4 regions of the Pseudoalteromonas sp. T1lg10 genome follow, and region 4 is predicted to be linked to each of the others. Evidence: predicted binding sites of a transcription regulator. Region 4 holds the regulator's gene; each other region holds the start of a gene.
What was found. The regulator LexA, encoded in region 4, represses DNA repair genes until DNA is damaged. The targets are predictions, from matches to a motif close to TACTGTATNNNNATACAGTA.
Positions count from the first base shown of each region.

Region 1: the regulator LexA is predicted to act here: its motif matches at 1,792-1,811, upstream of recN (DNA repair protein RecN).
Region 2: the regulator LexA is predicted to act here: its motif matches at 1,977-1,996, upstream of dinG (ATP-dependent DNA helicase DinG).
Region 3: the regulator LexA is predicted to act here: its motif matches at 1,798-1,817, upstream of ruvC (crossover junction endodeoxyribonuclease RuvC).

Region 1 is NZ_PQBV01000037.1:215,888-219,198, forward strand. Features, by position in the region: gene C2M17_RS09720 (HrcA family transcriptional regulator) at 1-634, opposite strand, end outside; gene nadK (NAD(+) kinase) at 723-1,607, shown strand; gene recN (DNA repair protein RecN) at 1,838-3,311, shown strand, end outside.
Region 2 is NZ_PQBV01000037.1:159,206-162,516, forward strand. Features, by position in the region: gene C2M17_RS09450 (DNA polymerase II) at 1-1,839, opposite strand, end outside; gene dinG (ATP-dependent DNA helicase DinG) at 2,005-3,311, shown strand, end outside.
Region 3 is NZ_PQBV01000037.1:91,614-94,924, reverse strand. Features, by position in the region: gene aspS (aspartate--tRNA ligase) at 1-1,726, shown strand, start outside; gene ruvC (crossover junction endodeoxyribonuclease RuvC) at 1,856-2,377, shown strand; gene ruvA (Holliday junction branch migration protein RuvA) at 2,380-3,000, shown strand; gene ruvB (Holliday junction branch migration DNA helicase RuvB) at 3,014-3,311, shown strand, end outside.
Region 4 is NZ_PQBV01000018.1:5,103-8,413, forward strand. Features, by position in the region: gene C2M17_RS06165 (DUF924 family protein) at 86-616, shown strand; gene C2M17_RS06170 (STAS/SEC14 domain-containing protein) at 613-981, opposite strand; gene lexA (transcriptional repressor LexA) at 1,188-1,805, shown strand; gene coxB (cytochrome c oxidase subunit II) at 2,123-3,256, shown strand; gene ctaD (cytochrome c oxidase subunit I) at 3,253-3,311, shown strand, end outside.

The DNA.
Region 1 (3,311 bases), on a different contig from region 4:
TATTTCCTAACTCGCGCGTCCACTGCGCCAAGGAGCCATGACAATAATGGGGCGCGGTGCGGCTCATGGCCTTCATTCGGTGCAGTCCTTCAAGCAGGTTTTGCTGCGCAAAAACCGAATTCAACCAGGTCGCAAACTGATAGCGAATATCATCATTGGCCTCAAGGGGCTTGGTAATAAGAATATTGTGGCCCTGACCTTGGCGGTCCAACAGCAGCACCAGCCAATGGGTGCGGTCAAAATCCAGCACTTCTACTCGGAACACCCACTGAGTGGTGACCTGAGGCAGACCAACACAGCAACAAACCTTGTAGCGCCGTGCCAGGTGGTGGGCAAATTCAACCAGTTTTTCCAGTGGCGGCTGCCAATATTGACCTAGCTGATCTAGATGAAAATAGGAATCGAACCAAAAATCAAAGCCTTGCTGGGTAGGAATACGTCCGGCCGAGGTATGGGGCGAATAGAGTAAGCCCAGTTTTTCGAGGCGTGCCATGGCGTTGCGTACGGTGGCGCTGCACACCGCCATCCCCTTTTGCTTGGCAATACGAGAAGAGGCAACCGGCAGACCCTGACCGTCGCAGTATAAACTCATTACCGCAGAGAATATCTGCTCATCACGTGGAGATAATTTCATATTGTTATAATTTAGGCTCTTTGCCTCAGTTTCAACCCCACCACTTTTGCGTTACTCTATAAAGAGTTACTTCATTTATGGCACAGATATGAGCGCTTCTTTTAAAACTATTGGCTTAATTGGTAAAGCACATCATGAAGGCGCGGCGCTGACATTACAACGCCTCTATGCCTTTTTGCAAGCTTTAGGTTACCGGGTCTTGGTGGAGCGTCATTATGGCGGGCAATTGGCAAATCCCGAAGATGCCAATCTGGTCGATTTGGTCGAGCTGGGTGAGCAAGCGGACTTGGCCATAGTGGTGGGCGGTGACGGCAATATGCTTGGCGCCGCGCGCGTACTGGCCCGCTTTAATGTTGGCGTGATCGGCGTAAACCGCGGCAACCTGGGGTTTTTAACCGACCTTAACCCGGACGGCTTTGAGCCTGCCTTGGAGCAGGTGCTCAGCGGCCATTACATAGAAGAAAAACGCTTCTTACTGGAAGTGGAAGTATTTCGTCATGCCGAGCTCAAAAGTGCCAACTCGGCGATGAATGAAGCTGTGCTGCACGCCGACAAGGTGGCACACATGATCGAATTCGAATGCTTTATTAACGATGATTTTGTGTTTTCGCAAAAGTCCGATGGCCTGATAGTGTCAACGCCGACCGGCTCCACCGCCTATTCATTGTCTGGCGGCGGCCCTATTCTTACTCCGGGTCTTAATGCCATGGCCCTTGTGCCCATGTTCCCTCATACCCTATCGAGCCGACCCTTGGTGGTCGATGGGGAGAGCGTTATTCGTCTTAAACTGAGCTTGGATAATACCGACAGCCTGCAGGTCAGTTGCGACAGCCATGTGGTGCTAGCCACCCTGCCCGGCGATGAAGTGGTGATCAAAAAAGCAGAAAGGCCGCTGCGCTTAATTCACCCCACGGATTACTCCTACTATAACGTGCTGCGCCAAAAACTAAATTGGGGCTCGCGCCTGTATTAGAGTTACTTTGGAATACATCAGCGACCGGGGGCAAGTTAATTGACGCTGGCAAGAAGATAAATGGCTTAGGGCGCTCCCTAAGTCAGGTATGGAGTACAAGACACCTTCTAGAGTGCCTGGCAACAAATACACCGAGCCAGAGCAAGCGCAAATTGTTTAAAATTTAATTTGCAAAAAAACGGACTACTGTATAGATTAACAGTTAGTATATAACTGGATGGATAAACAGTATGCTTTCGGGATTAACTATTTCTAATTTTGCTATTGTTAGCGAGCTTGAAACCCAATGGCATGCCGGTATGACCGCAATCACAGGGGAAACCGGTGCAGGTAAATCGATTGCCATCGATGCCCTCTCTCTGTGCTTAGGTGAGCGTGCCGACGCTGCCGCCGTGCGCCCCGGCGCCAAACAGGCAGACATTAGCGCCCGTTTCGATATTAGTCGCCTGCCCAAGGCTCAACAGTTTTTGCAAGAGCATATGCTGGAGGCAGATGAGCAAGAATGCCTGCTGCGACGCGTAGTTGCGAAAAATGGCCGCAGCAAAAGCTATATCAACGGCATCAGTGTTACCGCCGCCCAGTTAAAGGAATTGGGGCAGCACTTATTATCCATCCATGGTCAACATGCGCACCAGTTGTTGCTGAAAAACGACCATCAGCTGCAATTACTCGATGGCTATGCCGGCCATAAATCCTTACTTGAAAATACAGCGAAAAGCTTTAGCCAATACCAAAAGTTACAGCTGGAGCTGCGCGAGTTAGAGGCCAAGCACGCCCAACAACAAGCACAAAAGCAACTGCTTGAATATCAGGTCGCCGAGCTCGACGAATTTGCTCTGGAGGACGGCGAATATGAGCAAATCGAGGTGGAGCATAATCGTCTTAGCCATGCCCAGCACTTGCTTGAAGGCTCACAGCAGCAACTTTATGCCTTGTACGAAGGTGATGAGCAAACCATTAACGGTGCCCTACAGCACAGCGCCATTGCCATTAGCGAGCTGGCCGCCATAGACCCAAGCTTAGAAGGCATTGCCGCCATGCTTAACGACGCCTGCGTGCAGGTAGAAGAAGCAAGCCGCGAGCTGCGCGGTTATTGCGATAGCGCTGAGTTGGATCCGGAGCGCTTAGCCCAGCTCGATGAACGCCTGGGCACCGCCATCACCTTGGCGCGCAAGCATATGGTTGAACCTAAGGCTCTGGTGGCACATCACCTGCAAATTAAAACGGATCTGGAAGCAATCTGTGTTGACGATCAACGCCTGGCTCAGCTCGATGATGAGATAGCCGAAGCTCTTAATGAATATCAGCAGTGCTGCGAGCTATTATCCGCCAGCCGTAAAGAGGCGGCGCAAGAATTAAGCGAACTGATCGGCGCCAGTATGCATGAGTTGTCGATGGAAAATGGCCGCTTTGCCATTGCTCTCGATTTTGACTCAGCGCGCACACCCAGCCGCCTTGGTTTAGACCGCATCGAATTTTTGGTAAGCACCAACCCGGGCCAACCCATGCAGGCGCTGTCTAAGGTTGCCTCCGGCGGTGAGCTCTCGCGGATCAGTTTGGCAATCCAGGTGATCATCGCCCAGCGCGTGACCACGCCAACCCTTATTTTCGATGAAGTGGATGTAGGTATCTCCGGGCCAACCGCAGCAGCGGTAGGTAAGTTGCTGCGTCGCCTTGGCCAATCCACTCAGGTTATATGTGTGA
Region 2 (3,311 bases), on a different contig from region 4:
ATCTTTATGACGAGCTTTTGGCATAAAAAATGGCCTATACAAACTCTCATACTCTAACTCGAGATAACTGGTTAAGTTTAGGTTGTTTTTTAATCTATCACGCCATTTTTGGTTAATTTTTGCTACCAAGTCCGATGCAACGCGATGACTTTGCGCTTCATCCAGGTCCTTGGGCAGGGCCACAAAAGTTGAATCCGTGTCGCCGTAAATAACGGTAACACCCAAGTCTTCAAGCCACATTTTGGTGGTTTGCATAATTTCATGACCGCGCAAGGTGATGGAGCTTGATAACCTGGGATCATAAAAGCGACATCCCTTTGAACCGAGCACGCCGTAGAGACTATTCATAATAATCTTGATCGCCTGCTGCAAATGATGATCACCCTGGTTTTTAGCGCGTTGACGCGCCTCGGCTAAATTGGATACTAGTTGCGGCAGGTGGTGCTCGGTGCGGGAGAAATAAGCATGGTTAAACCCCGGCACACTGTCTTGCGGCTGCTGCAAACCCAGGATAAGCGCCATGGGGTCGATACAAAAGGTGCGAATAATGCTCGGATACAGACTTTTAAAATCGAGCACGGCAACATTATCGTAAAGTCCTGGTGTGGAGTCCATCACATAGCCCCCGGGACTGTCGAAGCTCAGGCCATGATCGCCCAAGTTGGGGGCGACATAGCCACTGCGATGCAAATGGGGAAGATACAGGTTGCTAAATGCCGCCACCGAGCCTCCAAGGCGCTCCAGAGGCAAACCGGTTAGCTGAGCACGGGCTACGGCAAATTCGCACAGTTCCAGCTTATTGAATATCGCCAGCACCAACTCACTGTCTTTGAGGTTGTATTCGGCTAACTTGAGTTTATCGTGATGGAAAAGATGCTGTATGGCGCCAAGTTTATCTCCCTGCTCTAGCAATTTACGCTCTGCGAGCACCTCGGCGGCGACATTATCCAGGCTGTAACTGCCAAAGTGATAAGTGGCATTTTTTAACATATCAATGCCATCGAGTACCACCCGCCCCGGTACTATTAGCTTATTAACCTGACCGCCGCGCCAGATCATAGCTTCACCATCGCGTCCCAGGGTGAGCTCAATGCCCAATTGCTGGGCACGAAAACACAAAAGCTGCATATCAAAGTCGGCCACATTCCAGCCGATAATTAAGTCCGGATCTAAATTTTTAATTTGCTTAATAAGCGCATATAGAAGCGCAGCTTCGTCTTCTACGTAATCAAGCCAAGGTTGCTCCGGGCCTGCACTTGGACTTGGGCCTATCATAATCACCTGGCGGCTGTGCTCACTCACCAGGGCCACACTATATAAAATGCCCTCGGGACTGCACTCCAAGTCCAGCGATAACATGGAGAGCTTGGGACGAAAGCCATCATTAGCTTTAAAGCGCGCGTTACGAATTAAACGGTTATCACCGCCGGACGCTTCGCCTTGCACCCAAACACCACCTCGAATAAAGCGCTCCATTAAAAATTGTTCTTGCGGGCGGATATCATCCTCATAGAGTTCGATACCCTGCTCACGCAGTAACTCTCGGCCCTGGTAATAATCTTGCAAGGAAGAAAAATAAAGCGCACAAACTGGCTCACCCGCAAATGTTTTAAGCGTCAAAGCACGTTGCTGATACCGACTCTGCAGAGATGCCAAAATGCGTTCTGCGCTCGCACTATTTTTTTGCGCGATAAAAAACACCGCCTTTTGCGCCGTCGATATGACCTTGACCGGACCACGCTCGGTAGCCAGCCAGGCAACATAATAAATACCATGGCGACGCTGTTGCGTTTGCATGGAAAGGATAAAACCGGCGGTGGCGGGGTTAGGCGTAGACAAGGCGGGTTCACTCAAACATCAGATATGGCACCAGTGTAACCAAGCAGCGCCATAATTACAGCAGCTAAAGATGCCAAGTAGCAGACTGGTCGTTGACTAATCCTTGAGTCTTTCTTCTAGTCCCCCTAGAATATCAGCACTGTAAATATATACATAAGTTAAATCATGCTCTCCGATCCGCTTAAAAAGACCATACGTACCGCTCATCAGCGGATCGCTGCCAGCCTTGAGGATTATAGACCCAGGCCGAGCCAAAACTACCTGGTGGCGGAAATAGCCAAAACCCTGGCTGGGGAGTATGACAAAAAACAACGGATCTGCGTTATCGAAGCAGGCACGGGTACGGGTAAATCCCTGGCCTATTGTTTGGGGGCCCTGCCCATCGCCCTCAAGGCAAATAAGAAGTTAGTTATTTCTACCGCAACTGTGGCGCTGCAAGAGCAACTACTATTTAAAGAGTTGCCATTTTTTGCCGAGCACAGTGGCCTGACCTTTAGTTATGACCTGGTAAAGGGACGAGGCCGCTATATTTGTGCCCACAAGCTGGAAAATGCCGTCAACGGCGATGAACAGCAAATGGCGCTAATGCCCACACTTAGCTCGCCGCTCAGTGAGATGGAGCAAAAATGCCTGAAGCAATTGCATCAAGCCTACAGCAATAAAAAGTGGCAGGGCGACAGAGACTCCTGGGCCGATGTAATACCGGATAGAGTCTGGGGGTTGATCAGCGGTGATAAGCATTCCTGCCAACGGCAGATGAAGGCACACCAAACCTGCCCCTTCCATCTGGCGCGCAATAAAATTGCGCAAATGGATGTACTGGTTGCCAACCATAGTTTATTGCTGGCAGACCTAGAGCTTGGCGGCGGGGTTATTTTACCCGAGCCGGAAAACTGTATTTATGTGATAGACGAGGCTCATCACCTCGCTCACATTACCCGAGACTTCTCCTCCGCCGCAGCGACCATCAAGGGTACCCAGGACTGGCTGGAGAAGCTGCTCAAGTTCAGCGGCAAAATGGCACAAGCCATTTTTAGCGCCAGTGCCGCCGGCAGCCAATTTAAGCTAAACGATGCCGTCGATGATATCGGTCGTGGCCATAAAGCCGTGTTGACCATGCTCGATAGCGCCGCCTATGAATACAATGAAGATCATACCTATCGCTTCGCCCATGGCCGCTTACCTGAGCAGCTTACACAGCAGGCACAGGACATAGCCGAGGCAGCAAAAACCGCGCTGCGCATCCTGAATAAAATGCATGAAGCGCTCAGCAGCGACGTTAACGACGGTGATGTGAAGGGCTTTATCGCCGAGCCCTTGTTGGCCGAAAGTGGCCAATACATCGCCCGTTTAGAAACCCTGTATAAACTTTGGTCCAGCTACAGTAAACACAGTGAAAGCGTGCCCCATGCCCGCTGGATAAAGCGCATGGAGTACAAAAATCACCATGATTACCTGCTCAGCGACTGCCC
Region 3 (3,311 bases), on a different contig from region 4:
TGGTTGGATCAACAAACGCCGTGATCTAGGCGGTTTGATCTTTGTCGATGTGCGTGACCGCGAAGGCCTGGTGCAGGTGGTGTTTGACCCTGAAGTAGAAGGGTTAATGGATATTGCCAACAAACTTCGTCAAGAATTCTGTGTCCAGATCAAAGGTGTGGTGCGTGCTCGCCCCGAAAGCCAAGTAAATAAAGATATGGCCACAGGTGAAGTTGAAATTCTTGGCACCGCGCTTGAAATCATCAACCGTGCCGAAGCGCTACCGCTGGACTTTAACCAGCAAAACTCGGAAGAGCGTCGTCTTAAATACCGTTATCTTGACCTGCGTCGTCTTGAGATGAGCGATCGCATTAAACTGCGTGCCAAGGCTTCAAGCTTTGTACGTCGTTTCTTAGACAGCAACGACTTCCTTGATATCGAAACTCCGGTATTGACCAAGGCGACACCAGAGGGTGCTCGTGACTACTTGGTACCTAGCCGCGTACACCACGGCAGCTTCTATGCCTTGCCACAGTCGCCGCAGTTATTTAAACAGTTGCTGATGATGTCTGGTTTCGACCGTTATTATCAAATCGTGAAATGTTTCCGTGATGAAGACTTACGTGCAGACCGTCAGCCTGAATTCACCCAGATCGATATCGAAACCTCGTTTATGACGTCAGATCAGGTTCGTGCCATCACCGAAAAACTAATTCGTGATATGTGGCAAGAGCTACTGAACGTTGACCTTGGCGAATTCCCTGTGATGGGTCACGAAGAAGCCATGCGTCGCTTCGGTTCGGATAAGCCGGACTTACGTAACCCGATGGAACTTATCGACGTTGCCGACTTAGTGAAAGACGTTGAGTTTAAAGTATTCTCAGGCCCGGCCAACGATGAAAAAGGCCGTGTAGCTGTACTTACCGTACCAGGCGGTGCTGAGTTATCACGCAAACAAATCGATGATTACACTAAGTTTATCGGCATCTATGGTGCAAAAGGTCTGGCCTGGATGAAGGTTAACGACCGCGACGCCGGTGTTGAAGGCGTGCAATCACCTATCGCTAAATTCCTAAGTGAAGAAGTGATCACTGCCTTGCTTGAGCGTACCAATGCGCAATCTGGCGACATCATTCTATTTGGTGCCGACAGCCGCAACGTGGTTAACGAAGCCATGGGTGCACTACGCTTGAAAATCGGTTTAGACCTTGAGCTAACAGATTTAAGCAAGTGGGCACCGCTTTGGGTTGTTGACTTCCCAATGTTTGAAGAAGACGACGAAGGTAACCTGCACGCGGTACACCACCCGTTCACGGCACCAAAAGGCGTAAGCCCAGAAGAGCTGGAAGCCAACCCGGCGGGCACCTTATCCGATGCCTATGACATGGTCTTAAACGGCTACGAAGTCGGTGGTGGCTCTGTACGTATTCACAACAGCGCCATGCAAGAAACAGCTTTCCGCATCTTGGGTATTGAAGAGCAGGAGCAACAAGAGAAGTTCGGCTTCTTACTGGATGCCTTGAAGTACGGTACGCCTCCACATGCGGGTCTGGCCTTTGGTCTTGACCGTCTGGTAATGCTGCTATGTGGCACGGACAACATTCGTGACGTAATCGCCTTCCCGAAAACTACTCAGGCTTCATGCTTGATGACGGATGCGCCAAGCGGTGCCAACCCGGATGCGCTTAAAGAGCTGGGTATCGCCATTGCACCTAAAGCAAGTGCGACAGCGGAGCAGGGTGAGTAATCCGCTCGCTCAGACACAGAGTTCAATCTTAAAAGCGGCTTAGGCCGCTTTTTTCTTGTGCCTCGCCTTTACACTGGTCATCCATACAGTTACCATTGTTTGGTGCAATAACAAGAATAAGGTTTCTGGGTGAGTATTATTTTGGGGATTGACCCTGGCTCGCGATTCACCGGTTACGGCGTGGTGCGCCAGCAAGGACAGCGCTTTGTCTATCTGGGCAGCGGCTGTATTAAGCTTGGTGAGAACGCGTTTCCAACGCGTTTAAAAATGATCTACCAAGGTGTCACCCAGTTGATCGAACAGTTTAACCCCGACGCCTTTGCCATTGAGCAGGTCTTTATGGCCCACAATCCGGACTCGGCACTCAAGCTGGGTCAGGCTCGTGGTGCCGCTATCGTTGCCGCCACCATGGCAGAGCTGGGTGTACACGAGTATTCCGCGCGCCAGGTAAAACAGGCCGTGGTGGGTAAGGGCTCGGCAGAAAAAGCACAAGTTCAACATATGGTTAAGCATATTTTAAAGCTGCCGGCGACGCCCCAGGCGGATGCCGCCGATGCCTTGGCCATTGCCATGTGTCATGGTCACTCACAACAAAACCTGATTAAATTAGCCGGCCAAGCGCGCAAAACCGTGCGTGGTCGTTTGAGGTGAATATGATAGGAAGAATTCGCGGACAATTAGTCGAAAAACAGCCTCCAGAAGTGCTGGTGGATGTGGCCGGTGTCGGCTATGAAATCAGCTTGCCCATGAGCTGTTTCTACGCCTTGCCGGAGTGCGGCGAAGACGTCACCCTGTTTACTCATTTTGTGGTGCGTGAAGATGCCCAGCTTCTATTCGGTTTTAACACCAAAAGCGAGCGCGCTCTGTTTCGAGAGCTGCTAAAAGCCAATGGTGTGGGTCCTAAACTTGGCCTCGGCATTCTCTCTGGCATGTCGGCGGAGCAGTTTATCCGCTGTGTCCATCATGGCGATGCCAGCACCTTAGTGAAGCTTCCCGGGGTGGGCAAGAAAACCGCCGAGCGTCTGGTGCTGGAAATGAAAGACAGACTCAAAGACTGGGGGCCGGATTTATTCACGCCATATACGGATGCGGCGCCCCTTAGCGGTGCAGATGGTGATACCTTAGTAGCCGCCAATGCCACAGACGATGCTATTGCTGCCCTGGAAGCCTTGGGTTATAAGAATAGTCAGGCAACAAAAGCGGTGAAAGCCGTTGCCCAGGAGGCCATGACCTCGGAGCAAATGATCAAGCAAGCGCTTAGGGCGATGCTGTAACAGAGATAAGTGAATGATAGAAGCGGATAGACTAATTGAGCCCCAGCAGCAGGGCAATGAAGACGTGGTCGATAGGGCCATACGACCTAAGCTGCTGGCGGACTATCATGGTCAGCCTCATGTAAAACAGCAAATGGATATCTTTATCGAGGCGGCACGCTCTCGCAGTGAGGCCTTGGATCACCTGCTTATCTTCGGTCCGCCGGGCTTGGGTAAAACCACCTTGGCGAACATAGTCGCCAACGAGCTGGAGGTGAGTATTAAAACCACTTCAGGCCCGGTATTAGAAAAGGCCGGCGACTTGGCGGCCT
Region 4 (3,311 bases):
TCTTCGGCGGCCTAGCTATCACCTGAGGGCCGGATTTGACTAGACTGTCAGTAACGACCTGGGTGTGAATGTTGAAGGAGGGTCTATGGACTTTCAATCCGTGTATGATTTTTGGTTTAACCAGTGCAACAGCGAGGACTGGTTTAAAAAGAGTGCGACCTTCGATGCCAGGGTTACCGAGCTGTTTGCCAAGACTCACCGCGCCGCCAGTCGGGGGGAGCTCTATCATTGGCGTAGCAGTGCCCACGGTGCCCTGAGTGAAATTATCGTGCTCGATCAATTCTCCCGTAATATCTATCGCGATACCGCCAGCGCCTTTGCCCAGGATGCTCAGGCCTTATGCCTGGCTCAGCATGCGGTAGAAAAGGGCTACGACCTGCTGCTCAATGAGCAGGAGCGTGGCTTTTTATACATGCCTTATATGCACAGCGAAAGTGCCGTCATTCATATGCTTGCCGAGCACCTGTTTCGGCCTTTGGAGAGTTATTCCTATGAGCTGACCCATAAGGCGATCATCGACCGCTTTGGTCGCTACCCGCATCGCAACGCTATACTCGGGCGTCGGTCGACACCAGAGGAAATAGCATTTTTAGAAACGCCCAACAGCAGTTTTTAATCGGCCTCACTCACCCAGTTACGTGCTTGCTCCATCTGGTCATATTGAAAGGCTCTGATTTCGGCACTGATAAAATGCGCCGTTAAATGCTCGCCGAGCATGGCCAGGGGAGAGTCGGTAACTACGGCTATCCTGCTGATTCTCTTGTGGTGGTCGCGGGCAAAGCGCAGGTGCGCCGACAAGGCTGCAAACGAATCCCAGCCGGGAAAGTGACGGGTGGCTATCATCAGCCCCTTGAGTCCACCATGACGCTCTATATAGGGATCTATAATACGTACGGCGGCTATAAAGTCGGCGGCAGACAACTCGCCATGGGGGGTAAATACGCCAATATCATGTTCATTATCTAGGCTGATACAGAGCATATTGGGTTCCTTCTTTCATTTAAAATGCTTCGATGCGAAATCGGCTACCTATAACTGTAGGCGCTTTTTTAAGTATTTGCGCAGTCGCTGATACAGCTTAGAAATAACTCCTGACTGTGGCAGCAGCAAAATCATTGAATATATTTGCGATTTTCTGACAACTGTATATACTCACAGTTAAATGTACTGTATGGAAAACCAGTTGTATGCGCCCTTTAACTAATCGCCAATCGCAAATTTTAGAGCTGATCAAAGTCTTTATTAAAGATACCGGCATGCCGCCGACGCGCGCCGAAATTGCACAAACATTAGGTTTTCGCAGTGCCAATGCCGCCGAGGAGCACCTTAAGGCGCTGGCCAAAAAAGGGGTGATCAGAATGAAACCCGGTGCCAGCCGCGGTATTCAGCTGGTTGAGGAAGAAGAGCCGGAGCAATTAGGCCTGCCGTTAATCGGTCGGGTTGCCGCCGGTGAGCCCATTTTGGCGCAGGAGCATATCGAGAGCCACTGCCAAATCGACCCCATGTTGTTTAAACCGGCGGCGGATTATCTGCTACGGGTTAACGGCATGAGTATGAAGGATATCGGCATTCTTGATGGCGATCTGCTGGCGGTACACCGTGCGCAAGTGGCCGAAAACGGTCAGGTGGTGGTAGCCCGAGTGGGTGACGACGTAACCGTGAAGCGCCTGGAAAAGGCCGGTCGCAAGGTTTTCCTGCATGCGGAAAACGAAGAATTTGCTCCCATCGAAGTCGATTTAGAACATGAATCCTTTGATATTGAGGGCTTAGCGGTTGGTGTAATTCGAAACGCCGACTGGATGTAGGTTTTATTCGGTATTTTTGCCCCCGATACGCCGTTTATTGGGGGTTTTACGGCGCTTTTCTCCTTTCTTTCCTTACGCGCTAACAGTTTGAATATCCCCCAAATATTTATTTAAAAAAGAAAAACAAAAACGCTTCATTTCTTGCTATTCGTTAAAATCTTGACTAATTGGTTATATTACAGGCTTTGCTGGTTGCTTTTTGCGCACTTTGTTTGCAGAAAATTGAATCGGCCAGTCCAAGCATAATAATAACGAAGATTGGCTAGCAGTAATTGCCTCTTCCCTTTTTGCGTTGCGCGTAGTTAAGGAGATGGTACATGAAGCAGCTTTGCTCCCTCATGTTGCTGTGTTTGTTTGCTCCCCATCTGGCCTTGGCCAACAGCAAGTACAACTTGCGCCCCGGGGTGACGGATATCAGCGAGAATGTTTACCAATTGCATATGACGATATTTATCATCTGCTGTGTGATTGGGGTGATCGTATTCTCGGTCATGTTTTGGGCCTTGCTCAGGCACCGTAAATCCAAGGGCGTTACCGCCGCCACCTTCCATGAAAGCACTAAGGTCGAAATTCTTTGGACCGCTATTCCCTTTCTTATCCTTATCGGCATGGCGGTGCCGGCGACCAAGACCTTGATCGCCATGGAAGACACCAGCAAGGCGGACATCACCATTAAGGTGACCGGCTCGCAGTGGAAGTGGCATTACGAATACATGGGCCATGATCTGGGCTTTTATTCGCTGCTGGCCACCCCTCAGGAGCAAATTCAAAATGCCGAGAATAAAGGCGAAAACTACCTGCTGGAAGTGGATAAGCCGCTGGTGATCCCAACCGGTAAAAAAGTGCGTTTTCTGATGACCTCGGACGATGTTATTCACTCCTGGTGGGTGCCGGACTTTGCGGTGAAAAAAGACGCCAACCCAGGCTTTATCAACGAGGCCTGGACCAAGGTTAACGAAGCGGGTATCTATCGCGGCCAATGTGCTGAGCTGTGTGGTCAGGACCACGGCTTTATGCCCGTGGTGGTTGAAGCGAAATCCCCTGAGGAGTTTGATATCTGGCTGGCGGCGCAAAAACAAGCGATGTTGGACCAGGCCGATGCCGATGCTGCCTTACTCGACCAAACCTTGTCTCATGACGAGCTCATGAGCACTGGTGAGAAGATCTATATGACCCGCTGCGTAGCCTGTCACCAACCGACTGGTCTCGGCGTTCCCGGAGTATTCCCGGCAATCAAGGGCAGCCCAATCGCGACCGGCGAAATCAAAGACCACATCGATATCGTGGTACACGGTAAACCTGGCACCGCCATGCAGGCGTTTGTTAGCCAGCTCACTATTAAAGAGCTCGCGTCCGTTGTTACTTACCAGCGTAATGCCTTTGGTAATGACACCGGCGATACGGTGCAACCAAGTGCGATCCAGGCCTTTATTGATGGGGAAGAACAATGAGTACAGCAGCTGCAACACACGAACATCACGGGCCTGCGACTGGCATTAAACGCTG